DNA from 2 places in the Roseiconus lacunae genome. Region 2 is predicted to be linked to the other one. Evidence: riboswitches for the same ligand, from Rfam matches in the RefSeq annotation. Region 2 holds a riboswitch; the other holds the start of a gene.
What was found. A riboswitch is a leader RNA that binds a small molecule or an ion and turns the genes downstream of it on or off. The one in region 2 is predicted to bind cobalamin.
Positions count from the first base shown of each region.

Region 1 (15,933 bases), on a different contig from region 2:
TCATCAAAGTTGCCCACCCAGATGTTTTCTGGTTTGACGTCGCGGTGAATGACCCCACGGGCATGCGCGTAGGCAAGAGCTTGGCAGGCGCCGCCGAGCGCGGAAACACGCCTGACGGCCGGATAGGCTTTCTCGGTTGCTTCGTCGCCGGTCGCGATCCGTTTTAAGATTTCGAAGAGGTTTTCACCCGAGATTAACTTCATTGTGAAGTAAATCCCGTGCACCAAATCGTTGCCGATTTCATAGACCGGCACGGTGTTGGGGTGTTGAAGCTGGGCCGTCACCCGGGCCTCGCGCAGCAGCCGACGGCGTTCGTTGGGGACCGCATGAATATCAAAGGGCAACATTTTGATCGCAACCGTTCGACCGGTCACCGGATCAAACGCCCCTTCGAGAACACCGTTACCTCCACGGCCGATCTGACGGCGGCCTTTGTACCGACCCAGCCCCGATGGCAGTTTGCGGGGAAGGTCGGGATCCGTTCCGGATAAAATGATGGTCGGTTCGTTTTGCATCGATGCGCCACTTCTAGAAGAACTGCAATGAGAACCTACCCGAAAACTGTGGTTCGAATGCGTTTGCGTCGATCCGGAGTCGCAAAGTCGAGCGAGATACCGGACGCTAGCGCCGTCGGCTCACCGGTTGGGATGCATCCATTTTTGGAAAGGTTCGAGATTCATTGTAGCGCATCCCGAACCCTCCGGTCAGCCCGGGCGAGAGATCTTCGCCGCAGATCGATAGGGGACCTCCAGCACTGTCTCGTCCGCCGCGATCCAGACCCGATCTTCGTCTCGGTCGTGACGGACGGAATGGGTCCCCGTGAACTCCCCAAGGGCGGGCAGGACCAAGCAACCTCGCGAGTACCAGAAGCACGGCAGACGTCCGAGTCGTTCTGTTGCCGATTGCATTGAAAACGATGGGTGCACGTGGCCGGCAAAAGCCAACCCTTCGGCGGCAGACGATTCGATCGGATGATGACACAGACGCACGTTGCCGATTGTGAAACCTTCACCGACCGATTCGATCGCCCACACGTCGGGTAACTTGCAAAACGAAGCATCGTGATTTCCACGGACCAGTGTCATCGCGAGGCGACGGTGGCGATCGCGAAAGGCAACAATCTGCTGATGAAGGTCATCCGAGAGCGCGCTTTTTGCGTGGAACATATCGCCAAGAAAAAACACCTGCTCGGGATCTGTCGCTTCGATCAACCGTTCGACTTTCGCAATCGTCGCCGATGCCGCACCACGAGGTACTGCCAAGCCGTACTTGCGAAACGTGGTGTCCTTTCCCAGATGCAGATCGGCGACAAGCAAGAAGCCTTGGTCACGATGGTAAACACCACCGACGGCGAGCAAACGCAGACGGTGGCCTCGCAGGGTGACGTCAACAGACGAGGACGAAACGGCGGTGCTCACAATGTCGATTCCAGATTGATTGAAGCGATTAAGCTTTGCCGCGTGGTCCTAATCTTCCGAACATACGATCGAGTTCGTCGCGGCTAAAGAAGAGTGCCGTCGGTCGGCCGTGCGGACAATGGTGCGTGTCGTTGTAGAGGTCTTTTTGTTCCAACAACGCCTCGATTTCTTCGGCCGACAATGGGTCGCCCGCCTTAACCGCTGCCTTGCACGCGATCGTCGAGAGCAAGTGGTTCAGTAGCTCGATCGGCTCAGGTTTCTTGCCGCCGCCAAGCACCGACTCCATTAGCGTGCGAAGCATTTCCGCCGGCGGCGATCGCCGCAGGATCGCAGGGTAAGATCGAATCACGACCGTCTCTCCGCCAAAGTCTTCGATCTCCATTCCGATTTGCTTCAACGTCTCTTGGTGCTCCAGAACCGCGGTCCGTTCACTTGGCGTCATTGAAACGGGCTCGGGAACAAGCAGACCTTGTGATTCAAGCGCTTGTCCACTGTCGAGTACCTTCTTTTTGACCCGCTCGTAAAGCACACGTTCATGAAGGGCATGTTGATCGATGACCACCATGCCCTTTTCGTCTTGGGTAACCAAATATCGGTTGTGAACTTGGAATCCCAAGTAGCAAACGCTGGGATGGTTGTTGATGGCACCCGAAGCGGACGCACCGCCGGCGGAGGATTCACCGCTTTCATCGATCTCCCACGGCGCAGTGTTCTCGCCGGGCGCAGTGTTCTCGTCGGAGCCGGTGTTGGGAGTGCCGAAAGATCCCGGCTCTCGTGGTGGCGGCAGCGACGGCGCCGAAGATGGTAGCGATGCCCCCGACGGATAAGGACGAAAGTCGGGAACGCCTCCGGGCCCGGGCATTGAACGTAGCGATGCGGCACTGCCATCGGCGCCGCTCATCAGTGATGGCGTCGCGACAGGTTGGGTGTCACCGCCGCGGCTCGGCGAGACAAACACTTCATCGGGTGACCGGCCAGTCCGCGCCCACTCGATCACCGATTGGCGGTGAGCTTGTTCACCGCGATTGGGCGGTGGCGCCGCCAGCGCCACGTCCTCGGCCGGCGGAGGCGGGCCGACTCGTTGGGTCATGTCGGTGGTCAAGAAATGGTGCCGAAGCGTTTGCAGCAATCGACTATAGACTCGCCCGCCATCGGTGAACCGGACTTCTAACTTGGTCGGGTGAACATTGACATCAATCATCTCCGCCGGCATCGACATCCGCAAAAAACAAACGGGGTGTCGACCGACCATCAACAACCCTCGGTAGGCTTCACCGAGTGCATGTTGAAGCGATCGATCACGGATGTGCCGTCCATTTAGAAATAGATACTGCATCCGCGAATTACCGCGACTGACTGACGGATCGCAAACGTAACCGGACACCTTGATCTGGGCGTCATCGCTGCTGATTGGGATCAAGCTGTCTGCGATCTCGCCACCGAAGAATGCTTCGATACGATCACTCCAGCGTTCTGTGACAGGCAGATCGTAGAGTGGTTTATCGTTGTTATTGAGCACGAAATGAATGTGCGAATTCGCCAGTGCGATCCGGGTGAATGCTTCGACAATGTGCCCCTTTTCGGTGGCCGCCGTTTTGAGGAATCGATGACGAACCGGCGTGTTGAAAAACAGATTGCGGACTTCCATCACCGTCCCGACGCCGCAACCGCAAGGCACCGGCGGTTCGATGACACCACCGCGCACTTGGATCTCGTTGCCCGCGTCTTCACCATCGACGCGGCTGCGAATGGTCAGTTGGGAAACGCTGCCAATCGACGCGAGCGCCTCCCCGCGAAACCCGAGCGTACTGACATGAAACAACGCTTCGTCGGTGGGCAATTTGCTGGTCGCGTGACTGGCCAGGGCAAGCGGCAACTGATCGGAAGACATGCCGCACCCGTTGTCGCTGATGCGAATCAACTCCGTGCCCCCGCCGACGATCGATACCTCGATTCGTGTCGAGCCTGCATCGACGCTGTTTTCAAGCAGTTCCTTCACAACCGAAGCCGGCCGTTCGATGACCTCGCCGGCGGCGATTTGGTTGATCAGATTTGGCGGCAGCTGACGAATGGTCGGTAGTTTTTTTGCGGTAGCATCCATCCCTTCAATCTACCGCCGAAGCGAGCTTCATCCAACCGTTGAATCGAGACGAAAACGTCGAACGACCGAGCTATTCGCTAAGGCTTGCATAATCGGCCCCCGCTCCATCGGATTGGTCGAGAAACCCCAAGTTCGTTTCCGAGGCCACTTGGCTCGGGCTATCATCGTTATTCGTCGAATTCTCGACCTAACCCGACTTTTCCACGCCACGACGACTGCACCATGAACGCTCGCACCGCCCCTTCGTTCGCTCTGCTCAGTTGGCTCGTTTTGACTTCGGTGGCCTCCGGTCAAAGCCATCGCGAAATTGCTTCCAAACCAAACGTCAGCGGATCGACCGAAGGGATCACGTTGCAATCGCCCGAGAACGCTCCGTCGTCAGAGACAGACCAAGTCACCGAAACGATCCCGCCGGGTGTTCGCTCGACAGAGCCGCAGTCGGTGTTGATGCCCGAAACACTTCCGAAATCAAAGCCGCCCGCCCTGGCACCGCCCGCCCCGTCTTTCGAGCAATGCTGCGACGAAGACGGAAGCATGCTCCCAATTGGGGACGAGTCCCGTGGGCTGCCTGTCTTTGGCGGTCCGACCGCCAATACTATGGTTCCGGCGAAGCTGACGCTGACGTCGACGCAACCCCAGCAGGGAAGGCTACACAGTGGAGACCGACCAAGTCGCTGGGCGACCGTGGACTACGGACCGTTGGAATTCACACTTCTGATTCCTCATGTCGATGGCGAGTCGATTGATGCGATTCGATTTTGGCTTAACGGAAACATGATCTCCCCGTCGGCTTTGATCAAGCGTGACGAATCGGTCGTGATCGACCCTCACTCACAACAGGAAGGACTCGTCAATACGATTCACTATGAAGTCTCTTGCCCACCGCTCGGACGTCATCTGCTGCAGGTGACTTACTTGCGAAAGACGCAGTGGAGTCCGATGAGCGCGCCGCTGCGATTTGAAGTGCTCGAGCCTCCAACCCCAGAAATCATCGCCGTTGCCCAAGGGAAACAGACGCCAAGTGCGCACCAGATTCGACTTCCGATCAAAACCAACGGAGACGTCACGTTGAAACTCGCCGGTGTCGATCCTCAAGATCAAGTCGCAGTCGATCTTGATGGGATGGAAATCTGTCAGGTTCAGGTTGATCAACAGTGCTGCGTTGCAGTCGAGCTTGCCAAGCATGTCCCGCCGGGGCGCTATCGCATTCAAGTTCGATCGATCGGTAGCCAAAGCTGCGACCTTTCCAGCCAGCCTTCCAACACCGCGTGGGTTCAATTCCACACGCCGGATCGACACGTTTCAATTGATACTCCGCTTGATGGCAACAAGCTACCGGTGTTCCAAACAGTCGCCCCGCTCCTACCGACACTGCCTTCGCTGGAAAGCCCGTTGCAATTTACAAGTGATCACATCGAATGCCAAAAGCTTCAGCAAGAAAACCAGACGACGTCTGCCGACTTGTTCGACCGAGCCACCGTGCTGGTCGGAACGGATGAATCAAGAGAAGAAGCTCAGAAGAAAGTGGATGCAGGAAAAGAAAAGCTCCGCAAAGATCGTGAGCAACTCAATCGAGCGGTGGAACAGCTCAACCGCAATCGCGAGATTCAAAATCGACGATTAGAGATCATGAACAGGATCGACGAAAATTTGAATCGAGAGCAAGAGCGAGTCAACCGTCTGACAGATCAGCCCGAGGGCGTTGCCCAAACTCCCGCCGGTCAGCCGGAGGAGCCTACAAAATGGGAAGTCGACACAAAATTATCGCATGACATCGGCGAACGATCTCCTGCGAAAGCGGATCCAGCCGAAACGGTTTCGGCGAATCTAGAGAACCTCGAGAACGCCATGAAAGAATGGATCGAGCTGAAGCAAGACATCGATGAGGCTCGAATCGATCTCTTTGCAGAACATCAAAAACTTCGACGCGTTGTCAAGCAATGGAACTGTCGAAACTGTGACGCCAACGTTTGTAAGTTCTTCGCCCAGCGTCACAAGCAACTCAACGACAAGCTGGCCGATCGCGATGCGATGTTAAAGCACTTAGCGTCTTTCCTGGAACGCGAAGGTGTCGAGTTGCTCGACGAAGTGATCAACGGCCTCAATCAAATTCACGGGGTCCTGCAAGTGAAGCAGCCGCTCTCGATTCAATTGCCGCGTCAAAAACCGACGACGCAAGCGCTTGACAACATCGCGAGTGAAGCACTACGAGATCGCTACAAGGAGTTCTTCTCAAAATTCAAGCACTTGCATCAACTGCAAGCTCTTTTTGAAACCCGAGAAGCGATCCAGTGTGATTGCGAAGAAAAGCCGAAGTGCCCTTGCTCGGAAACCGATGCACTCAAGGCTGCGGCGCGGGCCCTTGCGAAGCATGGGTACCTGCATGCCAAGTCGGTCGCGGAGGATCTTGAGAAGCAGTTGGCCTTTGTCGAAGAGATCCAATCTGAAATCGCATCGCTGATTGAAACTTATCAATTCGCCGAAACGGAAGTAGGGTGCAATGTGCTGGCAGAATTAATCGATGCCCGCGCGATCAAACAACAGCAAGACGTGCTGCTTGAGCAAGCCTTGCAAGCTGCCGTACACCGAGAAACTGCCGACCGAGCCCAACGCGATACCGCAAACAAACTTGCCAAGTCTTATTGGAAGAGACGGGAGTATCGAAAAGAAATTCGCGAAGCATATTTGCGCAATGCCCCCGACACGGTCACCTATTTCGATTCCCCGGCAACGTTTCCGATTCCCCGGTTCGGACGCTATGGTGTCGATGATTCGCGGCAGGGCATGATGATTTCAGAGAACATGAAGTGGGTCACCCGGGCCAACGGTTCGTACACACTGCAGTACGAACTACGCCGTGCCGAAATGCCGGCGAAGCTGAGTCTACAACTGCAATTCCAAACCCCGGGAAGTGATATTTGGCACACCATCACGCTGCCCGAAGAGATAGTCCGTCCGGGGACTGCCCAGTACCGTTTGGCGGAGGAATCAGACCTGAATCTGTTGCTAGATGAAAACCAAGTCTGGCGCAAAATCAATCAGACTGGATCTCATCCGGCGCTTGAACGTTCCGGTGGCCGTATCACGAAGGTTCGCCGTAAAGGCTCGGCCCAGTACGGTTACGGATTCGAAGGTCTCGACGTCTATCGAGACTACGATCTTGTTTATCGCCAGTAGCGGTCGGCAGTTTAAATCGAAGGGATGGGGTTAGATCGAGAAACACTCATCGGCACCATTGGAACACGAATGAGCCGGTCGGGAATTTAGACGCTAAGCCGCATCAGCTTCGGGGGGCGATGTGGAATTGGCGTCAGCGCTCGAACCGCTGGCCGGTTGGGCTTTGGCTGCTCGTTGGCTTCGTTTGGCTTTCGCAGTCGCACGAGCCTCGGCAGCTAGGCGGGCTTGTTCTGCTTCCCCCGGATCGGTTTCCTGTTCCAGATCCATCAACGCTTGCTGGATGCGGGCGACATGGTCGCGAACCGATTCGCCATCGATGGGGTAAAGCGGTTCGCCGAACCGGCAATCAATCCGAGAGAACGGCAATGGGATCTGAACCCGATCCCACGACCGTTTGATGACGTAACGAAACTGGGGGATGAATGAAAGCGGCAGCACCGGCGCGCCGGTTTTCTGGGATAGCATCGCGACTCCGGGATGCACCGTTCCACGTGGCCCCTTCGGCCCATCGACGGCCAAATAGGTTGGCTGCCCACTTTGCACATGATGCACCAGTGCCAGCAATGCCGCCGCGCCGCCTTTGCGACGGGCCCCACCGCTGCCACGAATCGGGATGACACCGGTCGTTTCTAAAACTTTGGCAATCAATTCCCCGTCTTCGCTGCGTGACACCAACGCGCCCGTCCCGGGCTCGGCCGGAACGATCGTGGCCAACTGCTGAGCATGTAGGGCGGCAAAGATGTATGTCTGCCCCTGATTGCGGATCTCTTCACGCGGATCGTCGATCGGCCGGACTCGGCACGTCCATCGCAAAAGCTTGACGTACGCGATCAACAGGTGGATGAGGAAACGCTGTAACACCAGACGAGATTCCAATTCTCTTGCTAGCAAATTTGCCTTCAAGCGAAGGCGTGGGGGCAACATTCCATTGATAGACCCGATACGGATACTGAGCAAGGCGGATTTAGAAAATCCGTAAGGCGTGAACACGTGTTGACGCCGTGATCGGCATTGCCTGGTTAGTTTTGCCCGGAAGGTTCATCGATCCAGACTTGGAAACAAGGGGAGCACATTAGCAATCGCCGTCGGCTTTCGACTTGGTTTTCTGCATCCACACGAGGAGTCGATTCTAATTGTTGAATGACCTTCCCCCACTCGGCCTCGATTTCTTCGAGCGACAAAGCGTTGGGAGAATCCAGGATCGGCGGTGACGAGTCGACTCGGGCATGAATGTCGACCTCATAGAACTCGCCTCGGCCACGGTAGAGTTCTTTCAGGCATCGATCGCAAAGCCCGACAGATTCGTCTGGTCGTTCTTCGTGCATAGCATTGACCCGAATATGAGAAGAAGAGAAGTCACCGTTCAGTCTAGCAGATTGCCGGCGAGGACCGGCAAAAAAGCTGGGAACGGCGTGTCGCCGGTGAATCCCGAACCTTTTCCAGGACTTCGCGTTATGATCTCTGTCACATTGACGTGACGTGCCCTTGGAAAACGACGAAATGAGACACCCCCGCAATCGCTGGCATATCTTCAGTCACCTGAAGCCTCGTGTTCATCCGAGATGGATACTCGCGGTCTGGGTGGCGATCCTAATTGCGTTCCCGACCGTGGTGGTTGATGCCCAGTCCGGTGATGCCTCCGGTCCATGGCAGATCGAACGGTGGAAACAGACTCCGGCAATGCGTTGGCTCGATCGTGAAAGCCCGGTTCGATCGTTGACGTACGAACTTGAATCAATTGCTCATCGCCCCGGCGATAAGCAAGGAGAGGATGCTCAGCCGACCGAGGTGTTTGCCTTTTACGCCACTCCGGGGACTGTCAATGGCGATCCGTCGCTGGACAAAGACCTACCCGCCGTGGTGCTGATTCACGGCGGTGGAGGAACGGCGTTTTCGGAATGGGCATGGCTATGGGCGCAACGTGGTTATGCGGCAATTGCGATGGATCTTTCGGGGCGAAGACCGGAGGCCCCACGGTTCAATCCAAAGACGCGCGAACTGATCATTCAGCGTCGTGTCGAACGAACTCGTTTGCCAAGTGGCGGTCCCGAAGCGAACCATCAAGCGAAGTTCAACAACATCGGCGGTGATCGCAGCGACGAATGGCAACCCTACGCGGTAGCCGCCGTCATCCAGGCTCACTCGCTGATTCGCAGTTTCCCCGAAGTCGATGCGGAACGCACCGCGGTGACCGGAATTAGCTGGGGTGGCTACATGACCTGTCTTGTTGCTTCGCTCGATGATCGTTTCTCAGCCGCGGTACCGGTTTACGGTTGTGGCTTTCTTTATGAAGGAGAATCGGTCCAAAAGCCCATGATCGATGCGCTATCGGGCGACCAACGTCAACAATGGATCCGCGACTACGATCCATCGGCATGGTTGCCTCAGTGCGACGTACCGATCTTGCTTGTCAACGGAACAAACGACAAGCACTATCCGCTCGACAGCTATATGAAAAGTTTCCAGGCGGTTGCCGGGCCGAAGCAGTTACGGATCGAAGTCGCAATGCCGCATGGCCATGTCGCCGGATGGTTGCCAAATGAGATCGGACTGTTTATCGATCAGCATGTCAGTGGTGGTAAGCCGTTGCCGAAGCTAGAGTCGCTGCATACGACGAACGGGATCGCCAAAACCAAAATCGATTCGTCGACGCCTATCAAGACCGCGTCACTTCATTTCACGACAGACCATGGCCCGTTAGTCGGCAGGTCATGGGGAACTCAAACGGCGTCGATCGATGGCGATCTTTTAAGTGCCACCGTGCCATCAGATGCGACGCTCTGGTACTTGTCGGTCACCGACGAACGTGACGCGATGATCAGTACCGACGTGCAGTTCTCTGTCGATTGGAAGTGAGGACCGTTCTGAAAACGATGGGCATGAATTTTCGCTGACGGATGTTTGCTGCCTGCAGCTACTGACCGGACATGACAAGAACGATTCGACGATCAATAACTCGGACGCCCCGAACCTTTCTCCGAACCTCGACGACAGACTAATCCCAGCTCAAACTTCCTGCCGATTGATATTCGGTGACCCTTGTTTCGAAGAAGTTCTTTTCTTTGGCAAGGTCCATCGTTTCGCTCATCCACGGGAACGGATTCGATGATCCGTATTGCATCGGAAGTCCGATGCGTTCGAGCCGCCGATCCGCGATGTGCTGAACATAGTCACGGAACAATTCTGCATTCAGTCCCATGATTCCTGAAGGCAGACAGTCGCTCGCATAATCCAGTTCTAGTTCGACCGCTTGCTTGACGCGATCGACCATCGCTTGCTGAAATTCCGGTGTCCAGAGATGGGGATTTTCGGCCTTAATGCCGTTGATCAGGTCGATCCCAAAATTAAGATGAATTGTTTCATCACGCAGAATGTACTGAAACTGCTCTCCGATTCCAGTCATTAAATTGCGACGATGAAATGACAACATCATCACGAATCCGGTGTAGAAAAACACGCCTTCCATGATCAGGTAGTAGCCGATCAGATTTTTCAGGAATGCCTGCGCACCGGCATCGGTCGCGGTCGAGAAATTTTCCGATAACACCTCTGCGGTCAACTCCGTTTCGAAGGCATCCTTCCGAGCGATCGAAGGAACTTCGTGGTACATATTGAAGACTTCCCCCTCGTCGAGACCAAGTGAATCAACGACATATAAGAATGTGTGCGAATGGACCGCTTCCTCAAAGGCCTGTCGCAAAAGGTACTGCCGGCACTCGGCGTTGGTCACATGCTTGAAGATCGCAAGCACCAAATTGTTGCCGACAAGGCTTTCGGCTGTCGAAAAGAAACCAAGATTCCGCATGATCACCCGGCGTTCTGCATCGGATAACCGATTGCTTCGCCATGTTTCGATGTCTTTCGTCATCGGAACCTCGGTCGGCATCCAATGGTTCGCACAACCGTTGGTGTAGTGTTCCCAAGCCCAATGGTATTTTAATGGCATCAGTTGATTGACATCGACTTGGTTGCAATTGATAAGTCGCTTGTCGGTCGCATCGAAGCGCGTTTCAGGATTCATCGGTTCGCCTTGGGGTTCATCAGTAGATCGAGTGTTTGGGTAGAAATTCAAAAGCTAACGCTTGGCAGCTGACAAGACGACGAACTCCGCAAACGCTGCCTTGTGGGACGCTGCTTTCGCCGATGGAAAGGCGACTTAGACAAGTTCACAACCAAGAGTGAAAGGCGATGATGTTTGCCACGCATTTCAATCAGTTGAAAAGTGGCTTACGAATTGCCGTTTCAATCGAATGTTAAAACGCCGACGGCGAGCGTCCTGCCATTCAGGATTGATTGCATGCCTATTGACAGGATTCGCAGTCGGGGTCATCAAGACTGCAAACGGCCGCGGGGGTACGATCGCCGCGGTCGACTCGAATGGCCGACGATTGACTCTGCGACTTCATCCAACGTGGCTGAATGCCATGCCGGTTCACATCGACCGTTGATTTTTCAATCTGGGTGGCCGCGAGTGAACGCAGGTAATACGTGGTTTTTAATCCCATCGACCATGCCAATCGATACATCGCATCGATCGCCTTGCCACTCGGTGCGGACAAATACAGGTTCAACGACTGCCCTTGATCGATCCACTTCTGCCGCCGGGAAGCGGCCCGGATCAACCAAGATGGATCAATTTCGAACGCGGTCGCGTACCGTTGCTTGATCTCACCGGGAAGGTGCTCGATCTCGCCGAGTACGCCATCGTAGTATTTCAACGCGTCGAGGATTTCTGGATTCCAAAGCCCGCGAGACTTTAGTTCGTCGATCAGCAAGAAGTTCGTTTGAGTGAACTCGCCGGACAGGTTGCTCTTTGAGTAAAGCTGTTTATAGGTCGGCTCGATCGATTGGCTGCAACCGACGATGGTCGAGATGGTGGCCGTCGGTGCGATTGCAAGGCAGTTGCTGTTTCGCATCCCATACCGGGCGATCGACTCTCGAACGATTTCCCAGTCCATCGTGGACGATCGATCGACATCGATCGCTTCGCCTCGTTCGCGTTCGAGCAATTCCAAGGTATCGATCGGCAGTAAGCCACGATTCCATTTCGAACCGGAATAAGATTCATACCGCCCGCGTTCCTGAGCGAGTTTCGCCGACGCGTGAATCGCATAGTAACTGATGGCCTCCATTGATTGATCAGCAAACGCGACGGCTTCTTCACTAGCGATGGGGAGGTTGAGCGCACTGAGAGCATCCTGATAGCCCATCATGCCCAACCCAACGGGCCGATGTCGCAGGTTGGCATTTTTTGCTTCGGCCGTCGGATAGTAGTTGATGTCGATCACATTATCGAGCATCCGCATCGCCGTCTCGATCGTGCTCCGTAGCAGGCTTTGATCTAGCTGGCCGTCGACGATGTGGCGACCCAAATTAACGCTACCGAGGTTGCATACCGCGGTTTCGTCTTCGCCGGTGTTGAGCAAAATTTCGGTGCAAAGGTTACTGCTGTGAACGACGCCTGCGTGATCCTGAGGCGAACGAATGTTCGACGGGTCCTTAAATGTGACCCAGGGGTGACCGGTTTCGAATGTCCTTGTTAGAAGCTTACGCCAAAGATCCACCGCCGGCATCGTACGTGACTGACGTAAACGTCCGGCGGCTGCTTCTGCTTCATAGTGCTCATAGCGTTCCTTGAACAGTTGCCCATAAATGTCATGTAAATCGGGCACCTCGTCAGGACTGAACAACGTCCAGTTTCCGCCATCGATCAGCCGCCGCATGAACAAATCCGGAATCCATGCGGCGGTGTGCATGTCATGGGTTCGTCGCCGATCGTCACCGGTGTTTTTGCGAAGGTCTAGGAACTCGATAAAATCTAAATGCCAAGGTTCCAGATACGCACAAACGGCTCCCTTGCGTTTGCCACCCTGATTGACGGCGACGGCGGCATCGTTGACGATTTTCAGGAACGGGATCACTCCTTGACTTTCGCCATTAGTGCCCTTGATTATTGATCCCGTCGCACGGATGTTGGTCCAGTCATTGCCCAGACCACCGGCCCATTTTGAAAGCCGTGCGTTGTCACCGATCGACTTGAAAATGTGATCCAAGTCGTCTTGCACGGTTGTTAAATAGCAACTACTTAACTGCGGATACGGCGTTCCCGAATTGAATAATGTCGGCGTCGCGCTGGTAAAACGCATCGAAGAGAGCAAATCATAGAACTCGATCGCGCGGTCGGTTTTCGACTCGCCAGGTTCGTTGATCGCCAGCCCCATCGCAACACGCATCCAAAAATATTGCGGCGTCTCAATTCGGCGACCTTCTAGATGCAACAAGTACCGATCGTAGATTGTTTGCAAGCCAAGGTAGCGGAATCCGCGGTCTCGCTGAGGCGTGAGGGCTTCGGCAATCCTAGCGAGATCAAAGCCGCGAAGATCATCCGACAAGCGTCCTCCGCGAATGCCTTCGATCACGTAATGCTCGAAGCGGTCGCGGTAAAACGACTCGAAATCAGTAGAGAATTGCGTTCGCCCCAACGCGTGTCGATAAATGATGCTTAGTTGCAGTTCCGCGGCCAATTGGTCATACGCCGGATCACGTTCGATCCGACTACGAGCAGACAAAACCGTTGCCCGCGTGACATCATCCGGCGTCATACCATCAAATGCACCACGCACCACTTCGCCGACGATTTCGTCGACGTTGACTTCGGGTCGCGATGCCGCATCACAGTTCTTGAGAAAACGCACGATGCGTTGCGTGTCGAACGGCACTCGCACCCCGGGTTCAAGTTCTACGAACAACCGTTGCTCTTGTCGCGGCGGAATACTCAAAGAATCCAGTCGACTGTCTTCTCCGCGAATCGCACGGATTCGAGCATGTTCGGTGCGGTAAAGGATGTAGCGACGGGCGACACGAAAGTGTTCCCGCCGCATCAAGCCGATTTCGACGACGTCTTGGATTTGCTCGACAGTGACCGGCTCCACCGCATCGCGATCGGTCGCGACCTCGGCGACTTGCCCCACAATCGAATCAATGTCTTCGCGAATCGCACTATCGAGAGGCTGCTGGTCGGCCAAATTTAGTTCGGCTCGAAAAGCTTTGTCGATTGCCTTCGCCACACACCCAGGCTCAAAATCAACCAGCCGCCCGTCTCGTTTACGCACCACCGCGTGGACGGTCTTTGCAGACTCTGCAGAAGCCCCCATCAGTCTTACTCCTTTCGACGCCCGCAGATAGGACCACGCGGACGCTGCGATCTCTGCAACGCTTCATCGATAGCGCAATACTAGCGACGCAGTATCGGCGCAACGATCGAATATCGGTATGAAGACGTGCAGCTTGACGAGTTGAAACACCCAAACGATACCTGCGGCGTTCCGCTCGAACTTGCAGTAAATCACACGCATACATCGCTTGCAACGATCGCCTCAATCCAGGAAGGCACTCAATCGTCTATCTCGTGGTAGGTCTTCTGACTCACCGCACGCACGCTTGCTGCCTTCTCATCGACAACTCGTCTCGCCGAGCGAGAACGTCGTTGTGGACAATGGCCTTCCTAGAGAAGAAGCGTCGATTGCACCCTTTTGGATGCGGCGGTTCACAGCGGCCGGACCGTCCCGGAATTGCCTTGGAGTAGCCCAAGACTCACCGGAGTTCCCTGTTCACGAGCACGGAAGATCACCGCACTCGTCACCACGAACGCCGGCAATCATACCGGTTTGGGTTTTGCTGTCAATGAAGTTTTCACGGTCTTCGGGATACGCCCCGGGCCGTCAATCCGCTGTGTCAGACAGACGGTTCGTGTTTCGTCTCAATATTTAAAAAGAGGATTTGCCGATCGGCGTTAGGCACGGTTTCCGAGCAATCACCGAGGCTGACTTCGGGCGACGGAAGACTCTCACTTGAATTTTCGATTGGAATAAAATCCTAGCGAAGGGAATCGATCTTGTTCCTTAAGAACCTCAGTTCGGGTTCTTGTTTGGCCAATGAAAAGGCTTTTTCGAACGCCGCGATGGCTTCGTCTTGTTGTCCAAGTCGTCGCAGCAGCTCTCCGCGCGCCGAATGGGCGAGGTAGTACTCTTGCAATTCACCGCGTTTAAGAATGGAGTCGATAATCTCTAGTCCGGCCAAACTACCGTCTCGCATCGCAATCGCGACGGCGCGATTCAGTTGAATGACTGGGGATGAGTCGGCCATCCGCAGAACATCGTACAACGCGACAATCTGCCCCCAATCGGTTTCACCCGCATGCGAGGCTGCGGCATGCGTGGCAGAAATCGCTGCTTGAATCGAATACACGCCGAATCTCCGTGTGCGCAACGCTCGCCGTACCAGCGATTGCCCTTCGCTGATCAAGGCTTGATTCCAACGCGTTCGATCCTGATCCTCTAACAAAATGATGTCGCCGTCGCGGTCTGTGCGAGCCTCCCGTCTTGATTCATGCAGCAACATCAACGCTAACAACCCGATCACTTCCGGATCGGGAAGCAATTCGGATAACAATCGAGCCAACCGTATCGCTTCGTCTGACAAATCCACTCGAGTCAACTCGGTCCCACTCGAAGCGGAGTAGCCTTCGTTGAACACGAGGTATATCACCGTCAGCACGGATTCCAATCGGGACGGTAAATCTTTTGACGACGGAATCACAAACGGAATACCGGCGTCACGAATCTTTGCTTTGCCCCGCACGATTCGCTGAGCCATCGTCGACGGTGTGACCAAAAAAGCGCGGGCGATCTCTTCGGTCGTCAGCCCACAGACTTCACGAAGCGTTAAGGGTACCTGAATCTTGGAATCGATCGCCGGGTGACAACAGGTAAAGATCAAACGCAATCGGTCATCTTCAATTTCATCGGCGTTTGTCGATTGATTTGCCGATTCGATTTCGGCAAGCCGACGAGCCAATTCAGGCTGCAAAGAGTCGCGTTTCGCGCGACGGCGCAGCTTGTCGATCGCCTTGAAATTTCCCGTGGAAATCAGCCAAGCGACGGGATGTTCCGGTACACCTTCGGAGGGCCACTGTTGCATCGCCGCCGTAAACGCCTCATGCATGGCCTCTTCGGCCAAGTGAAAATCCTTCAAACGCCGAACCAATGTGGCAAAGACCTTTCGAGAATCGTTGCGATAAATCGCTTCAATGTCTTCGCGGTGCATCGTTATCCTGCGTCGATCACGACTGTCTGAAGAAACTTAAACGTTACCATCGAACGCCTGTTTGAGCGTTTGAAGATCCAGCTTCTTCATTTGCCACAACGACTGAAACATTCGTTGCAGCGCCGCCGGATC
Region 1 covers NZ_VSZO01000010.1:366,835-382,767, forward strand. Annotated here, with positions in the region: gene FYC48_RS15215 (serine/threonine-protein kinase) at 1-515, opposite strand, end outside; gene pdeM (ligase-associated DNA damage response endonuclease PdeM) at 705-1,418, opposite strand; gene mutL (DNA mismatch repair endonuclease MutL) at 1,447-3,519, opposite strand; gene FYC48_RS15230 (hypothetical protein) at 3,742-6,696, shown strand; gene FYC48_RS15235 (lysophospholipid acyltransferase family protein) at 6,790-7,686, opposite strand; gene FYC48_RS15240 (hypothetical protein) at 7,716-8,021, opposite strand; gene FYC48_RS15245 (alpha/beta hydrolase family protein) at 8,197-9,552, shown strand; gene FYC48_RS15250 (ribonucleotide-diphosphate reductase subunit beta) at 9,692-10,717, opposite strand; gene FYC48_RS15255 (ribonucleoside-diphosphate reductase subunit alpha) at 10,998-13,850, opposite strand; cobalamin riboswitch at 14,090-14,357, opposite strand; gene FYC48_RS15260 (RNA polymerase sigma factor) at 14,572-15,801, opposite strand; gene FYC48_RS15265 (VOC family protein) at 15,838-15,933, opposite strand, start outside.
Region 1: it holds a riboswitch for cobalamin, as region 2 does, so the genes downstream of both, FYC48_RS15255 (ribonucleoside-diphosphate reductase subunit alpha) here and FYC48_RS28555 (PEP-CTERM sorting domain-containing protein) in region 2, are expected to answer to the same signal.

Region 2 (15,933 bases):
GGCAGCGCGACGGCTAGAAAATGAAACAGGATCACGCCGCTAAGCAGTACCCGCCTCCGTTTCGAAATTGCTGAAGACGCGTTGAAATTTTCCGCCATGGATGCCGTGATCAAATCTAAAGGTCGCCGCTGATTACCAGCCCACCGATCAACCGGGGGAGGCTAACAGGTTAACCCGATCAATCAAAATTGGCAGTGACAGTTCGTCACGAAACGAACAAAGGTGAGTCGGAACAAAACTGAAGGGTGTTGGTTTGTGCAGGGCCCGTGGAATGTGTTCTCGTTTGGGGGAAGGTGTGAGTAGTTCGTCAACCTCTGAAATCAGAATTTGCCGATTCGCGTTCGCCATGATTCCGGTGCAATAGCCGGGGCTAACGCCGTCGGCTGATGAGCCATCCCCAAGTTCCTGACCCGAATGCTCCGCGCCTAAACGACGGTTTTGCTCTTGTGGCAAATGCGGATGGAGACGCCGATCTAACGAGGACGCTGCGTTTCGATCCCAACGAGCCCCCTCCCCAGCCGCTGAAGCGTCCGGCACCTCCTCCAAACGAAAGGTTGGCCAAGAGAGCGTCGGCTCAGTCGGCTTTTTTGGCCAGGGTTCGCAGGTGCAATTCGGTGAGTTGCGTGGTGTCGACTTGGCCGGGAGCTTCGGTCATCAAGTCGGACGCCTTTTGCGTTTTCGGAAACGCGATGACTTCGCGAATGTTCTCAAGCCCGGCGAACAACATCACCCAACGGTCAATCCCCAAAGCGATCCCACCGTGCGGCGGGGCGCCAAATCGCAACGCGTTGAGCAGGAATCCGAAGCGATCTTCGGCGGTCGCTTCGTCAATGTCCATCAGCTCAAAGACTTTTGACTGAATCGCTTGGTCATGAATCCGAATCGTTCCGCCTCCGGCTTCGCTGCCATTAATCACCAAATCATACGCCTGAGCACGGCACTCTTTTGGATCGCTTTCGAGCTTATCGAAGTCGGACTCCAACGGAGCGGTGAAGGGGTGGTGCATCGCGACCCAACGTCCGGTTTCTTCGTCGCGTTCGAACATCGGGAACTCGGTCACCCAACTGCAGTGCAAGTCGCCTGGTTTGTAGAGTTCGAGTTCGGCACCGAGACGTTTACGCAGCGCGTTGAGCCCTTTGCATGTCACTTCCCATGAATCGGCCAAGAACAATAGCAAGTCACCGGGTTCGCCTTCCATCAATGACTTGATCTCAGCGAGATGATCTTGTTCAAAATTCTTCGCGATCGGGCTCCATAACGACCCATCTTCTTCGACTCGGAACCATGCCAAGCCTTTGGCGCCAAAGTCTTTGACAAACTCGGTGAGTTCATCGATCTGTCGACGCGAGTATTTTTCTGCGGCGCCGACGGCACGCAAGCCTCGCACGAAGTTGCCCGAGTCGGCGACGGCGCGAAAGACACGGAATTCGGTTTTCTGAGCAACGGAGGTGACGTCGATGATCTCCATTCCGAATCGCAAGTCGGGGGCGTCGTGACCGAATCGGCGCATCGCTTCTTCGTAAGTCATCCGTGGTAACGGAAGCGTGACGTCTTTCCCCAAAATCTCCTTGGCTGTCTTGGCGACCAAGCCATCGATCAAGCCCATGATGTCGTCGGAGTCGACGAAGGACATTTCCAAGTCCAACTGCGTGAACTCGGGCTGCCGATCGGCGCGGAGGTCTTCGTCCCGAAAACACTTGGCAACTTGCACATAGCGGTCGAAACCGGCGACCATCAAAATTTGTTTGTAGAGCTGTGGCGACTGGGGCAACGCATAGAAATCGCCTGGGTGAACTCGACTGGGAACCAAATAGTCGCGAGCGCCCTCGGGAGTACTTCGTCCCAGGATCGGAGTTTCGACATCGATGAAGTTGTGCTCGGCAAAGTAGTCACGCATCGTCTTGACGATCTGACTACGAAGGACCATCGCACGCTGCATTTCAGGACGACGAAGGTCCAAGAAACGATACTTCAAACGCAAATCTTCGCCCGGCAAGTCTGCTTGACTTGGGGTAAATGGAGGCGTTTGGCAGGTATTGAGCACCTTGAGTTCTGGACAACGGACCTCGATTTCGCCGGTCGCCAGCTTTTCATTGGTTTTGCCGACCAAACGCTCGGCGACTTTGCCGCGCACCAAGATCACGCTCTCGGCCGGGACGTGGCCGGCGGCATCGATCTGAGCGGCGTCGGCTTCGGGGGGGCCGATCACAACTTGGGTCAACCCGTATCGGTCTCGCAGGTCGATGAAGACGGCACCGCCATGATCGCGTCGATTCTCGACCCAGCCGCACAGGGTTACTTCGGTTCCGACGTGTTCTTTGCGCAGTTCGCCGCAGGTGTGTGTTCGCAGCACGAGACTATTGTTCGGGAAAAGGGGGAAGGTTGACCTGGAAAACCGCGATTTTAGACCACCAAGCCAAGATTGCTCAGGGGGCACTCGAGCCCTGGCGAATTCTTTCTGGAAACGAAAACCAAGCCCCAGACGGCGGTCACGATGTTGCCAGTGGTGATCGCGTAGCAACCATGGCTAACGTCATTCGACTGACCTGGGGTAGATGCGAACCGGTACAACCGTGGCTGACGCCATTCGGCTGATCTGGCCATAAAAAACGCCCCGCTGGTTTAGCGGGGCGTCACAATTAAAGACTAACGGCGGGTGGCGGGATTAGTATTCACTCGGCACCGGTTGCTCCAACGCGTCATCGGTGTCTTCGTGGTCCTTTGAGCCACCGTCAAGGGTGATGACTTTGTAGCCGCCGATGGAACGGAAGTAGATCAGCAAGCCGAGGAAACCGATCGCCATCATCCCCGGGACGTAACTGGTCAACGTCAAAGCTCGACGCCCACCGTACAAGTTGGCCTCTTTGACCGCGGGGATATCCGTCGCGGCATTGGAAACCAATGCTGGCTTGTCTTCATCGGGAATCAGTTGTGCATTGCTGATCGCGGCGGTATCGACCGATTCGCCCTCGACGACTTCGGTGTTGTTGGCGGCGTTGAGCTTTGCGGCATTGACGGGGCGATATTCAAGCCCCCAAGAACTGATCGGATCCGCATCGGCGTAACGCTCGAACGTTTCGGGGGCGGCCTGTTGCAAACGCTCGCTCATTTCATAGCCTTGCTGGGTTCCGATGCGAGGCCCGGCAATTTGCCCGACACAAAGCATCCCGGCTGCGCCTAAGGCACCCATCGCCACCGAACCACTTTGTGGATACCGTTCGCCGGCAACCCCCAACATCGTCGGCCACAAGAATGCTTTTCCGAGCGAGTAGAACGTCGCGGCTACGAAGATCATCGCGACGCTTTGAATCGGCGACCCCAACCACAGCAGTCCCAAGCAAGCGATGATCGAGCTACCGAACAACAACCCAATCGGGTTGACCTTGTGAACGATCGGCCCGGCGAAGAATCGCAGCACGAACATCAACAGCGACGTGTAGACGAGAATCAAAACAGAGTTGGGAAGTAGGTTCTCCATCAACTTGGTCATCCATGCGTCGACGCCCAGTTCCATGTAGCCGATCAATGCGTGCAAGACGATCAAGACCAGGAATGGAATCGAGGTGAAACAAGAGAAAACCGTTCCGAAGCTGCCGGAGGACTCACCCACGGTCTCGGGAAGTTTCTCAGGCAGAATCAACACGCCGTAGATGATCACGACGATCGCGAAGCTAGACAGCGCCCACTGCCACGGAATTTCCACGAACCACGCATTCTCGCCAATGAAGCCAGCCGCGAACAAACCGCCGATGATCATCCCGGCCGGCCAACCGGCGTGCAAAATGTTCAAGTAGTGCGTCTTGTTCTCCGGATAAATCTGGGCAATCAGTGGGTTGATGACCGCTTCGTAAAGCCCCTGACAAAGCGAAAATAAGAACGCACTCCAAAACAAAACGCTATAAACGTTCGCCGTCGCGTTTTCGGGATCCGATTCGCGCCATCCATCGAACAACGGGTTAGCGGCGAACAACATCACCGCACTGACTAGGTGCAGAACGAATGCGAGTGCCAGCAGTTTCTTATAGCCGAACTTCTCGACCAGAATCCCGCCGAAGAAGATCATTAGACCGAAGCCTAAAAACCCTGCGCCAAGAATGGCACCGAACTGGACTTGTCCCAAATCGAATTCTCGCTCCCATGGGCCCCCGGCTGCGGTTCGCGTTGCAAAACCAATTCCAGAGGCTACCAGCGTCAAAAAGCTGGCAAGCATCAATTTTCCACGTGCTTGTTCCATTCGGGGAGCTCCACAAGGCGAGAAGGAGGACATAAAAGGGAGGGATCCGGAATGCTGCCGATGGTACCGGTTACGGTCAAGACGTTGCTGGCAAATCCGGGCGAGAAAGAGAAGTTAATCCCCCTGCGGTCTCGTTGCCACCAGCTTGCCCGTCAGAGTTCGCCTGACAGGCAAATTTTCCACGAAATTCACGGTGTTAATCAAGCGTTTCGATCGACAACCGAGCGGGTGCAAACGGTGATCCGCTGCAAACCTCAAGCACTGGAAGGGTTTTTAACGGGAGGAGTCACCTGCTTGGTTCCGCATTCAACTTGGAAAGCTGAGCGACATTGTCTCTCGATCTTCCGAATCGTAAGCGTACCGTTTCCTTCGCTCCCCAAAATCCGAATCCGCCCCAACTCCAGAGCAGCAATGCCAGCAGATTGACCGAAGGATCACCAACGGATGGTCCTGTTGTGTTGAACTGTCGGAATCCCAATTACACCGCAGCTCGGCGACCATCGACGGTCGTCGGCCCAACTTTAGGCGGAACACCAGGGCGGTCTGGGGCAATGGCGATTTGACGACGCGAGTAAGAATTCGACGCTAGCAGTATCCGCTAGGCTACAATTTGCGACCAGACTGAGATGGGACTAAACCGGAATGCCGCCGCTTCGACAGGGCTGCCCATCGGTTAGCTCCCCACTTAAACCACCCTGTCTTCACCACCTAAGGAACCGATTCTATGCGTTTGATCCTTTCCGCGATGATTGCCTTTGGAGCTTTGACCACGATGGCGTCTGCCGAGAAAAAGAGCGACCACGAATGTGCGTTGGATTTTGAAATGAAAAATATCGACGGCAAGGTTGTCGATCTAGAAGACTTTGAAGGCAAGGTTGTGCTGATCGTCAACACGGCCAGCGAGTGTGGGCTGACACCCCAGTTCGCCGGGCTCGAATCGCTTTATCAGAAGTACAAAGACAAAGGATTCGTTGTCCTTGGCTTTCCATGCAATCAGTTTGGCGGCCAAGACCCGGGTAGTAACGCCGAGATCAAACAGTACTGCACGTCAAACTACAGCGTCTCGTTCCCGATGTTCAGCAAGGTCGAGGTCAACGATGACGGCGCTTGCGATCTTTACAAGTATCTGACGAGCAAAGAGACCAAGCCCAAGGGAGCCGGGTCGGTAAGCTGGAACTTTGAAAAGTTTCTGGTCGACCGCGATGGCCAATTGATTGCCCGTTTCGCACCACCGACCAAGCCAGACGCGAAGGAATTGGTCAGCGCCATTGAAGCAGAACTATAGGTCATCGCCTAGCAACAATGAGTCGCGTGAAGACGCGATTCAGTTCAGTCTGACCGGCGGCAGAGAGAGTTTGCGCTCGGTCCGAAACATTTGTGGCGAACGCCATTGGACAACATAAGCGTGTTTATTCGCTGGCGAGATTGCTCTGCAGGGCAGCGAGCCCGTTTTCGATCCCACTACTCCTTGTGCTGCCTTGAGGAACGTTGCTCTCGGGTGCGAGCTTAATCGCGTTGGAAATCAACGCTGCTTGCTGCCCGACAGCTTCGGCCTGCTGGCGATAAATCGCGGCAACGTCAGTGTTTCCCTTCTGATCTTCTTCATCGGCAAGCTGACGAATCATTCGTTCTTTCTCTCGTAAGGTTCGTAACATCGACCATCCCATCCGCTCGGCGGCGTCGCTGTGATACTCAACAAGTGACTTAATCGTGTGAGCATGTCCGACGTGACATCGAAAACGGCGCAACGAGGTTTGATCTACCTGCCACATCTGGCCACTGCAATCGGGACACATATAGGGCGAGAGTTGACCGATGCGTTGCTCGGCAGGAATATTGCTTTCGACTGATTGAGCAAAGGCCAGTTCGGTGAGCAACGTTTGGCTAGGCGGGACTGAATCTCCGGCGGAGGATTCGGCAAGCAAAGACATCGCCGTTGCGATCCCGTCAAGCGGCAACACGCCATCGACATCGCAGTAGCGGATCGCATTGCTTGGCATGTCAGGTGCGATGGCCGTTTCGGGATGCTGGGCGAGCGCCTTGCCACCACATTGCTTGATCGCCTCTAACCCGGCCGATCCGTCATCCAACATTCCGGTGAGCACAACTCCGACCGCAGCTCCTCCATGATGAACGGCGGCCGAACGAAACATTGGATCGGCAGCGGGACGGGCATAATTCTCCTTGGGGCCGATCGCGGTCCGAATACAATCTCGTTCAATCAACAAGTGATGGTCGGGGACCGCGACGTACACGCTTCCTTTGCGAAATGGTTCACCGTCGCTCGCAAGATGGCAGGGCAAGTTGGCATGGCGACCGAAGATTTCGGCAAGGTAAATACGGCGACTGGTCGAAGAGGTGTGCTGGGTGACGAAAATCGCCCCCGGAAACTCGGCGGGAATCTGACGCAAAAGCTCGGAGATCGCTTCAATCCCGCCCATCGACGCTGCGATGCAGAAGATATCGTGCCGGCGGGGTCCATCATCGTTTCTGTCGGGAATGCGCACTCTTAGCACCTCTGTTGAAGCGTTCGTTCGTTTCGATCGCGGGCGATCGTCTGATTCATTGCTGAGCACCGATTTGCGTCTGGCTCTTCCCAGCCAGTCGCTGTGTTGATCAGCCAGAAACTTCGAAATTCTGGCCAGACAAATGAGCCAATCCCGGACGCAACCGAACGTCACCCGCCATTGTTAGGGAGGTGCAACCGGCGTGCCAAGAAAAAACGCGAGAAACGACATGCTTGACAGGCCCACTGCCGGCGGTAGTATCTGGCTGCCTTTGGTGACCAAGATTCGCGATGCGCTGTGACTTGGTGAACAGGGAACTCCGGTGCAATTCCGGGACGGTCCGGCCGCTGTGTGCCGCCCGCGATCTCAATCGGATCGCATCCGTCGCTCAATTCTTGATGCCATTGTTGATGGTCTGCGATTTTCCGCTGATCCTCAATGAGAAGGCAACGAGCGACCGGAAAAGGCGGTGAGTCAGAAGACCTACCTAAGGCAAGACGGCTCAGTGCCCTCCTGGAATGGGGCGGTCGTTGCAGCAGACACGTGCCCTATCGAAGGCACCGTCATTGCTGACGCATGTTACCCGCAACCGCGTATCCGAAAGCGTCTTCCCGGCTTTGCCCCGCATCGGTGTTCCTCCCAACGATGGGAATCCAACGCCGTGACTGCCCGTCTGACCAGTCCGCACGTAGCGACGATACAGATGGCCAACCCTGAGAACTTTCCGGTCGCGCCTGCCAGAATCATCCATCGTGAAAAAGCACCTCACCTTAATCATTGTCGCATTGACTTGCTTGAATGCCGCAACTGCGATCGCGCAACAGAACGGCCCTTACTCAGGAATTTCCGGGGTGACCGACGGAGCGATCGACAACCCGATCGCGAGAAGCGAGCTGTCCGTTTTTGAGTCTCGTGTGGTCGACTACTCACCAGCCCCCGGCGTTGGTGATCGGCTGGTTTCTCCGACAACCGGTTTTGCTTCCCTCGGTGATCTGTACAGCCCGATCGCTCGCCCGGATGGTCTTACCGGCTTTGACAAACGTTACCAACCGGACGTCGGTAGCGAACCGAGCAGCTTCCATGCCGGGTCCGTGACGGACCCTTACGCCGGCAACGTCTTTGACAACTCGGACACCTACGGATTCATCGGGATCGATATGCCGGGCACGATCACGCTTGGCTTTGACAAGGCGATCGCGAACGGTGACGGCGCGGACTTTGCCGTGTTCGAGAACGGATTTGGTTTAGGTGGAAACACCTCGCTGTTCGCCGAGCTCGCGTTCGTCGAAGTTTCTAGCAATGGCAGTGACTTCCTGCGTTTCCCGTCGATCTCACTGAACACGGCCCCCACCGCGGGCGCCGGGACGTTCCAGGGCTTTGACATGTCCAACGTCTACAACCTTGCCGGCAAACATGCCAACAACTGGGGCACGCCATTTGATTTGGATGAACTAAGCACTGACGCCTTGGTGCTTAGCGGTGTTCTTGATCTAAACAACATCAATTATGTCCGCCTGGTCGATGTCGTCGGCAGTGGCGAGTTGGTCGATGAAAGCGGAAACAGCATTGCGGGTATCTCTCGCGATTCGCAGGGCAACGCGATCATAGACAACTGGGTCACGTTTGATTCCGGTGGCTTTGACTACGTCGGCCTGCCAACCGGTGCGGTGGGCGTCATTAATGTCAGTGCGGTTCCCGAACCGTCGGCGCTGGCAGCCCTCGGCGGACTATCGTTCGGAATGATGCTTCGCCGTCGACGTCGAAACCGCGCATGAGGATGACTTCGTGAGTGAACACGTCGGTCCGGAGCCCTATCGCGAACACGCGAACGACAGACCAGTCACATCGCCCTGCAATGGGATATGCCGACTGAATGCATCGTCGTTTTGCATCGGATGCGGCCGATCTCGAGACGAGATCGGTCTTTGGTCCGCCGCCGACTCTAACACGAAGGCTCGTATCGTCAGCAACGCACGGGCTCGCCTAAGCAGCGGCAACGCAATGGCCTCAAACACTCGGCCAGGATTCACTTTGGTCGAATTATTGGTCGTGATTGCGATCATCGGGATGTTGATTGCGATGTTACTTCCGGCAGTGCAGTCTGTTCGCGAAGCGGCGCGGCGAGTCCAGTGCTTGAACAATGAAAAGCAACTCGGGCTTGGTATTCTAAATTATCACTCCGCCTACAAGCGACTTCCGTATGGCGGTGCTGGCTTCGCGAGCATGACCAATTGGGCGTTGCGGATGCGATGGCGTCCAAGCTGGGGCACGACGATATTGCCGTTTATTGAACAGCAATCGCTTTACGAAAAACTTGATCCGGCGATCCCTTACCTGCACCCCGACAATCATGCCGGCGGACAGCAAGTGGTGCCAACCTATTTGTGTCCTTCGGCACCAAAGGCAACGTTGACGCGTCCCAACGGCGACTCTCCATCGTCAACATTGCAATTCGGGCGAACCGATTACGCCGGTAACTATGGCGAACGATCGTTGCGTTGCTATCCATCGCGAAACTGCCAGAACAATTATTCCGATATTGGTATCGGCGATGCGGTAGGACGTGGTGTGATGCTATTCGGAAAAGACCATCAGATTGGATTGCGAGACATTTTGGATGGAACGACGCACACGATCGTTTGCGGAGAAGCTCCCGAAGGCCTGCATTCCATTTGGATCGGGCACAAAAATCTGTTCGACCAAAGTGCACCGATCAGTGAACATGTCTCGCCGGGATCCCCATGGGACTCATGTTCAGCCATGCTGGCCAGTCGCAACGGTGACTTCTGTGATTTTGGCCAAGAGTTTCATAGCTATCACGTCGGCGGTTCTCATTTCCTAATGGCAGATGGCTCCGCCCGGTTCGTCACGCAAAGCTTGGATCTGCAAATCCTATCCGCACTGCTCTCTCGCCGGGGTGGTGAGGTGATCACCGACTACTAAGCAGGTAAACACGAGCCTGGGGTTTAAGCATCTGAATAACACGCTCCCGTTTGCGGTAGGATCGGACGTGCAAACGGCCGGGGAGGGTGCTCTCTCTGGGCCTGAGAGCCCGACTCTTCCGAAGGAAGAGCGAAATGACTTAAGCCGAATCATTCGTGTTCAACTGATTACGATTGCTTCGATCCGCATTCCCCTAAACTTAATGATATGTGCAACCTACTTAGACACTTCGCTCTCTCGGTACTCGCCACTGGCATACTCGTGCCTTCAACGTTTGCCGAAACAGTGATTGACTTTGAATCATTTCCGCTCGGCCCGGAAAGCTATTTCAACGGGCCAACGGGCAATGCGACCGCCGAAGAAACGCACTACTGGTGGGGGTCTCAGACAGAGCAGGTGGGTACGTTTATGGTCGATGAGATCCAGCTCTCAAATCGCAGTTCAGCTTTTAGCTGGGGCGGCTTTGCGATTAGCAATGTCACTGACAATACGACACCAGGCTTCTCCAATCAGTACAGCGCGTACCCAGGGTCAGGCGCCGGTGGGTCGCAAAATTATGCCGTCGCATTCGGCAATCGTGACGTCGAGACAACTCGATTCATTGATGAGAACTTCGTTTTCGATCGCAACAACGTCGACCATCTCAAACAGCTTCCGAGTATCTATCTACCCGAAAATGCCAGCGCGCATAGCGTCGCGGTTACCAACACGACCTATGGCTATCTTTCGATGCGAGACGGCGATGCATTTGCAAAAAAGTTTGGTGGCATCGACGGGACCGACTCCGACTACTTGACATTATCCATCTACGGGCTTGATGAAACCGATTCGACGCTCGATGCATCCATTGAGTTCAATCTCGCGGACTTTCGATTCGCCTCCGAAAGCGAAGACTACATTCTTGGCGATTGGGCACAACTTGACCTCTCACCTTTGGCAGACGCCCGCAGCTTGCATTTCAACCTTAGTTCGTCCGACATAGGCGATGACGGGATGAACACACCTGCCTATTTTGCAATCGACAACTTTCAAATCACCGCGATCCCTGAACCTAGTGCTGCTGTTGCGATCGCCGGACTTTGCGTCGCGGGAACCCTTCGTCGGCGCAAACGCCGAAACCCCGCCTAGCATCGGTTGCTCAAATCATTTCAAGATTGACGACCTGCTGAAGGTCATCCGTTTTCGACTCGGGCAACGCAACGCCGATTGCCCGGGCTTGCAACGACTGATTGACGAGGCTTTGCAAATGAGATGCCTCAAGTTCGATTCGAGATCGAAGCGTTTTGTGGAGCTGATAGATCTCATCCAATTTCGCGTGGTGCAATTCTTTTTTCGCAACCTCGTCGCTCTGCTCCATCTCTCTGTCCATCAATTCGCGATCCAAATTCGGGCAAGAAAGTCGCACTCGATTGCGAATTTTTAGCAAAGATCGAGCGCGAGTCAATCAGTCGCACCCAACTGCTTGGCGCGGAACAGCATTTCCTCGCCGGGCCAATGCTAGCACCTAAACTCTGTCTAAGCTGCGACAGTCGCCTTGGGTTTAGCGACATTCACTCCACCTTGCACAATCGCGACTTATCTTTCGGTAGTTGTCGATGAGGGTCAGCGGATGATCACGCTTCCCCCGATTGATCACGTTGCCCGAGCAGCTCCGTTCGACGACTCCCCCCCAAAAACAGGCCTGCTGTCGACTTCTTGATCGACGGATTCAGGGCGGACGTGGAACGAATTCACTCGTGCCAGGCCGTTCCGTGACGCTGAATTTTCGGAACCAAGCATCGCGAAAGAATTGACTATTTTGCGTTCGCAACCTATGCGACCGTTCCAACGGATATCGAACACGTGACAATCCCCAATTCCCCCCTCTCAGTGCTCTTGATCGACGACAGCCTTGGCGATGCCATGCTGATGAAATCGATGATCGAGCAGACAACATTAGATGATGTCGAGGTGACTCACGAGTCGAGTTCACTTGGCGGGCTTGAACGTCTTGCCCATGGCATGTTTGATTGCTTATTGCTTGACTATTCGATTGACGAGCTCAACGGATTAGAACTCCTTTCTAAAATCCGATCGCGACACACATTCTTGCCCGTTGTGATGGTCACCGGCAATGGTAGTGAATCGATTGCGGTCATGTCCCTTAAAGAAGGCGCACAAGATTACGTCAGCAAGCCACAGTTGACTCCGGAGTCAGTCGAACGTGCGATCTGCAATGCGATCGACAAAATGGCAATGGCAACCGAAATTGCAGACAAACAACGCGAACTCGAGAGCTTTGCACAGATCGCGGGGCATGACCTAAGAAGTCCCATTTCGATCCTACGACGCTATGCCGAGCTATTGCTCAAAAGCGATTCGAAACAGCTTGACGAGGATACAACAAGTTGCATCAAGACGATTCATAACAATGCGACTTATGCCTTGTCGACACTCGATGGGCTACTTGAGTACGCTCGATCTGGCCGCAAATCAAATGATTTTGAAGTAGTCGATCTCAATGGCGTAGTCGCGGAAGTGATTGATGTACTTCACCTTGAGATCGCCGATACTCTCGCAACGATTTCTGTCGGCGAATTACCTGCCATCGAAGGCGACCGCAGGGCGCTTAGGCAGTTATTTCAGAATCTGATCACCAATGCGATCAAATTTTGCAAAGAGCGATCTCCTGAAGTCACGATTGAGTCGGCAAATGCCTCAGCCGATCAATGGACAGTCACAGTACGTGACAACGGGATTGGAATCGCGAGCGAAAATTATGAGCGCATCTTTGCCCCCTTCAAACGATTGAATTTGATCAACGAATTTGAAGGTAGCGGAATCGGCTTGGCGATCTGCAATCGAATCGTCCAACAACACCAAGGTTCGATCGACGTCGAATCTGAATTGGGCATCGGCAGCACGTTCAAACTCGTGTTTCCTAACGTGAATGCTCTGACTTACGCCTAATGCTTCGTCTGTCATGATTCACTGCCAACTTTCAAATTCGGTTCAATGGGTGCATCTCATGTGTCATCATTCCTTCTCACGAGTCGCGCTCGTTCTTGCCATTATCGTCGCATCGGTAACTTCGGACCTGGTTGCCGCCGACGACAACAAACGATCAACTGAACCGTTGAATCAAATCTATGATCGGTTAACCCAGATCCACTCCGACCTCGACACGATCCGTGTCTACATGGGTCGTTCCCAGCATTCCGCCGCGATGCTAAACGTCCGCGATGTTAGAGCGCGTCAGATCTACTTTCAGTCGCTAGTGCTGTATCGTATCTCACAACGCTTTGCGTTCGATCATACTCGCTTGCGTGCAGATCCGATCGGTCAATCTGCGATCGGATATGCGCCGATCCTTGATCTTGCCAATGCGGCTCACGACCGACTGCGATCAGTGATGACACTTTACGGCATGCCATCCCAGAACGTCGTCGCTTCAAGACAGAAAGTTGTGACAGAGGTTCTTGTCTTTGAATCCGTTGTCCTCGCCATTCATAAGCTGAACGGATTATTGGACGAACGCATTTCGCCCAGTGATGTTTTCGAGCAGGTAACGGTCGGGATCGGGTATACGTCGCGAATACTTGAACAGACACAACCTGGACAGGTCATGCCGGAAACACCCGATTTCATTCCGGATCGGCTTCCGGCAGATGTTTATCGACGGTTGCTCAACTGCTTAGCGATCACGCAACGGATCGGACAACAGTCGGGGCTACCGATTCTGGAACTCGACACGAAAGAAGCTGATGTCCAGGACGTCGAACCGGGCGATGTCCTCAACCTCGCCTCACTCGTCGTTTCTGAAATCGCCTACATCCATTCCTTGGTTCCGAATACCGCCCCCCCGCGTGAAGTGTATGCGGTCGGTAGAAAATTCCCGGCCCACGTCTACCAACGGGTGGGCATTCTGGAACGCCAACTTGAGCGTTTGCAAAGTCATGCCCAATTAAACCCGCAATGGCTCGGACCGGCGTCCGTCAACGATAGCGAGTGAATTTGCGATGGATCAAAGCCAGACTTTGCCAGAGGTCAAACGACCTCTTCAAAAGCAACTTCTTCGCTCGCATCTGTCGATCGCGACGTTCGGTTTGATCGGTCTTTTGATCATCCTGATGCTTCAGTTAAATCTGCGACAGCGAACGTTCGATTTGACGAATGAACGCGCCCCCGCTGCCCAAGCGTCGATGCAAATTGTTGCCGGCGTCCAAGAATCCCTCGCGGCGTTGCGCGGTTGGATCGTCGCAGGTAATCCGCAATTTAAAGGCGAAAGACTTTCCGCCTGGAACGATTCGATTTCGCCTTCGATCAAGGCACTCCATGAAATCCAGGCTCAATCGGGCCAAACAGATTCTGACGAAACACTTCGACGAGTCGAAAAGCAGCTACAGAGCCTACGCGAAACACAATGGTGGATTGAAGACGTAGCACACACCCCTGGAAACGAACCATACACACTTTTTTATGCCGAGCACGTTCTTCCGATCAGTCACTCGATTTTCGAGTCAACATCGCAACTAGTTGACCTGGAAAACCAACGCGACTCGGGAGCCCGGGTGGCGATCCTTGGACCGCTGGTTAATTTCCGCGGAAGCTTTGTCCGATGCAAAGACATCCTTCAGCAGTTTTCCGACCAAGAGGGGATGATCGACCAAGACCGACATCGGCGTCAGCTAAAAGTGTGCCAGCGACAACTTCAATCGCTAAAAAAACTCCATGACCGTTTCGAGCCCGAGCAGCAGGAATTGGTAAAGATCGTCGATGCTGAATTTACCGCCTACCAATCCGTGGCCACCGAGCTGATCGATCCCGAACGACCACGCCCATGGAATGTCGCGAGACACCGCCTGAACTCGGAAGCAATCCCGATTGCGACCGAAGTGACCAACATCTTGAAACAAATCAGCGAGCATCATTTGACGACAATGAACGCGGAGTCGGAGACGGTCACTAACCTGAGCAATCTTGTCGCAATCATTTCGGTGATCACGACAATTCTGCTAACCCTTGCATCGGCGACAAGTGCCAACTGGATTGCCTCTCGGCTGGCGTCTCCTATCGTCGAATTGACAGAAGCAGCGTCCCGTGTCGGACAAGGTAACCTTGATACACCAGTCCCCGTCGAATCCGACGATGAATTGGGGCTACTGGCTTATCAATTTAACGTTATGAGAATCCAATTGGCCAACGAGAGCCGCGCGCTCGAGAGAGCCAAGGGGATTCTTCAACGAAAAGAACGACTGCTGCAAGAAATCTTCAGCTCTGCTGCGGTCGCAATGTTGATGGTCGACCAGAACGGGCGTATCGCCCTTACCAATCAACAATCCGAACTACTCTTCGGCTACCCGGCAGGAGGCTTACTCGGGAATTCAATCCTGAATCTTCTGCCGGAGGAGTTTTGCGAATCCAACTTCTTCGTTCAAACCGACAATAGCATCGACGGCGTACGCGATTTTTGTCCGATCAAGCAAGAGCTATTTGCTCAAGGCCGAAACGGTTATCAAATCCCCGTCGAAGTCGGACTGACTCCGATTCAAACCGGTAGCGAGCGATACCACCTGTGCGTCATCGTGAACTTGACCGAGCGCCGACGACAAGAACGACTGTTGATCGAGTCACGTGAAGCCGCCCTACAGGCCTCGCGAGCGAAGAGTGATTTCCTGGCAAACATGAGTCATGAAATCCGTACCCCTATGAATGCGATCATCGGTTTGACCCATTTGGTTCTCGACACGTCACTTGATGAATTGCAACGAGATTACTTGGATACGGTGTCTGATTCCGCTGAAGCGTTGCTCAAAGTGATAAATGACATCTTAGATTTTTCAAGGATCGAAGCAGGCAAACTGGAACTCGATCGCTATGACTTCGCCCTCCCCGATCTTGTCGGCGACACACTGAAAACGTTTGCGGTCAAGGCGGATGAAAAGAAACTGGAATTGACCTGTCGAATCGCCAGCAATGTTCCCGAGGTGGTGATCGGGGATGCGGGACGAACCCGACAAATCCTGCTCAATTTAATCGGCAATGCGATCAAGTTCACCGCCACGGGACATGTCCTTGTCGAAGTCACTATCGACGATGCTGACCTTGTTCCATCGAGTCACGTTAAGGTTCAATTCAGCGTGACTGATACCGGAGTCGGAATCCCACACGAACACTTGCAGCGAATATTCGAAAACTTCGAACAAGTCGACACATCGACCACGCGACAATTCGGTGGAACCGGCCTAGGGCTTTCGATTGCTTCACGTC
Region 2 covers NZ_VSZO01000067.1:43,986-59,918, reverse strand. Annotated here, with positions in the region: gene FYC48_RS25520 (hypothetical protein) at 1-98, opposite strand, end outside; gene aspS (aspartate--tRNA ligase) at 575-2,353, opposite strand; gene FYC48_RS25510 (MFS transporter) at 2,666-4,234, opposite strand; gene FYC48_RS25505 (glutathione peroxidase) at 4,959-5,519, shown strand; gene FYC48_RS25500 (chemotaxis protein CheB) at 5,644-6,741, opposite strand; cobalamin riboswitch at 6,997-7,246, shown strand; gene FYC48_RS28555 (PEP-CTERM sorting domain-containing protein) at 7,494-8,516, shown strand; partial or broken gene FYC48_RS28880 (DUF1289 domain-containing protein) at 8,527-8,712, shown strand; gene FYC48_RS25490 (DUF1559 domain-containing protein) at 8,743-9,684, shown strand; gene FYC48_RS25485 (DUF4465 domain-containing protein) at 9,946-10,812, shown strand; gene FYC48_RS25480 (hypothetical protein) at 10,823-11,053, opposite strand; gene FYC48_RS25475 (hybrid sensor histidine kinase/response regulator) at 11,554-12,633, shown strand; gene FYC48_RS25470 (hypothetical protein) at 12,647-13,675, shown strand; gene FYC48_RS25465 (hybrid sensor histidine kinase/response regulator) at 13,683-15,933, shown strand, end outside.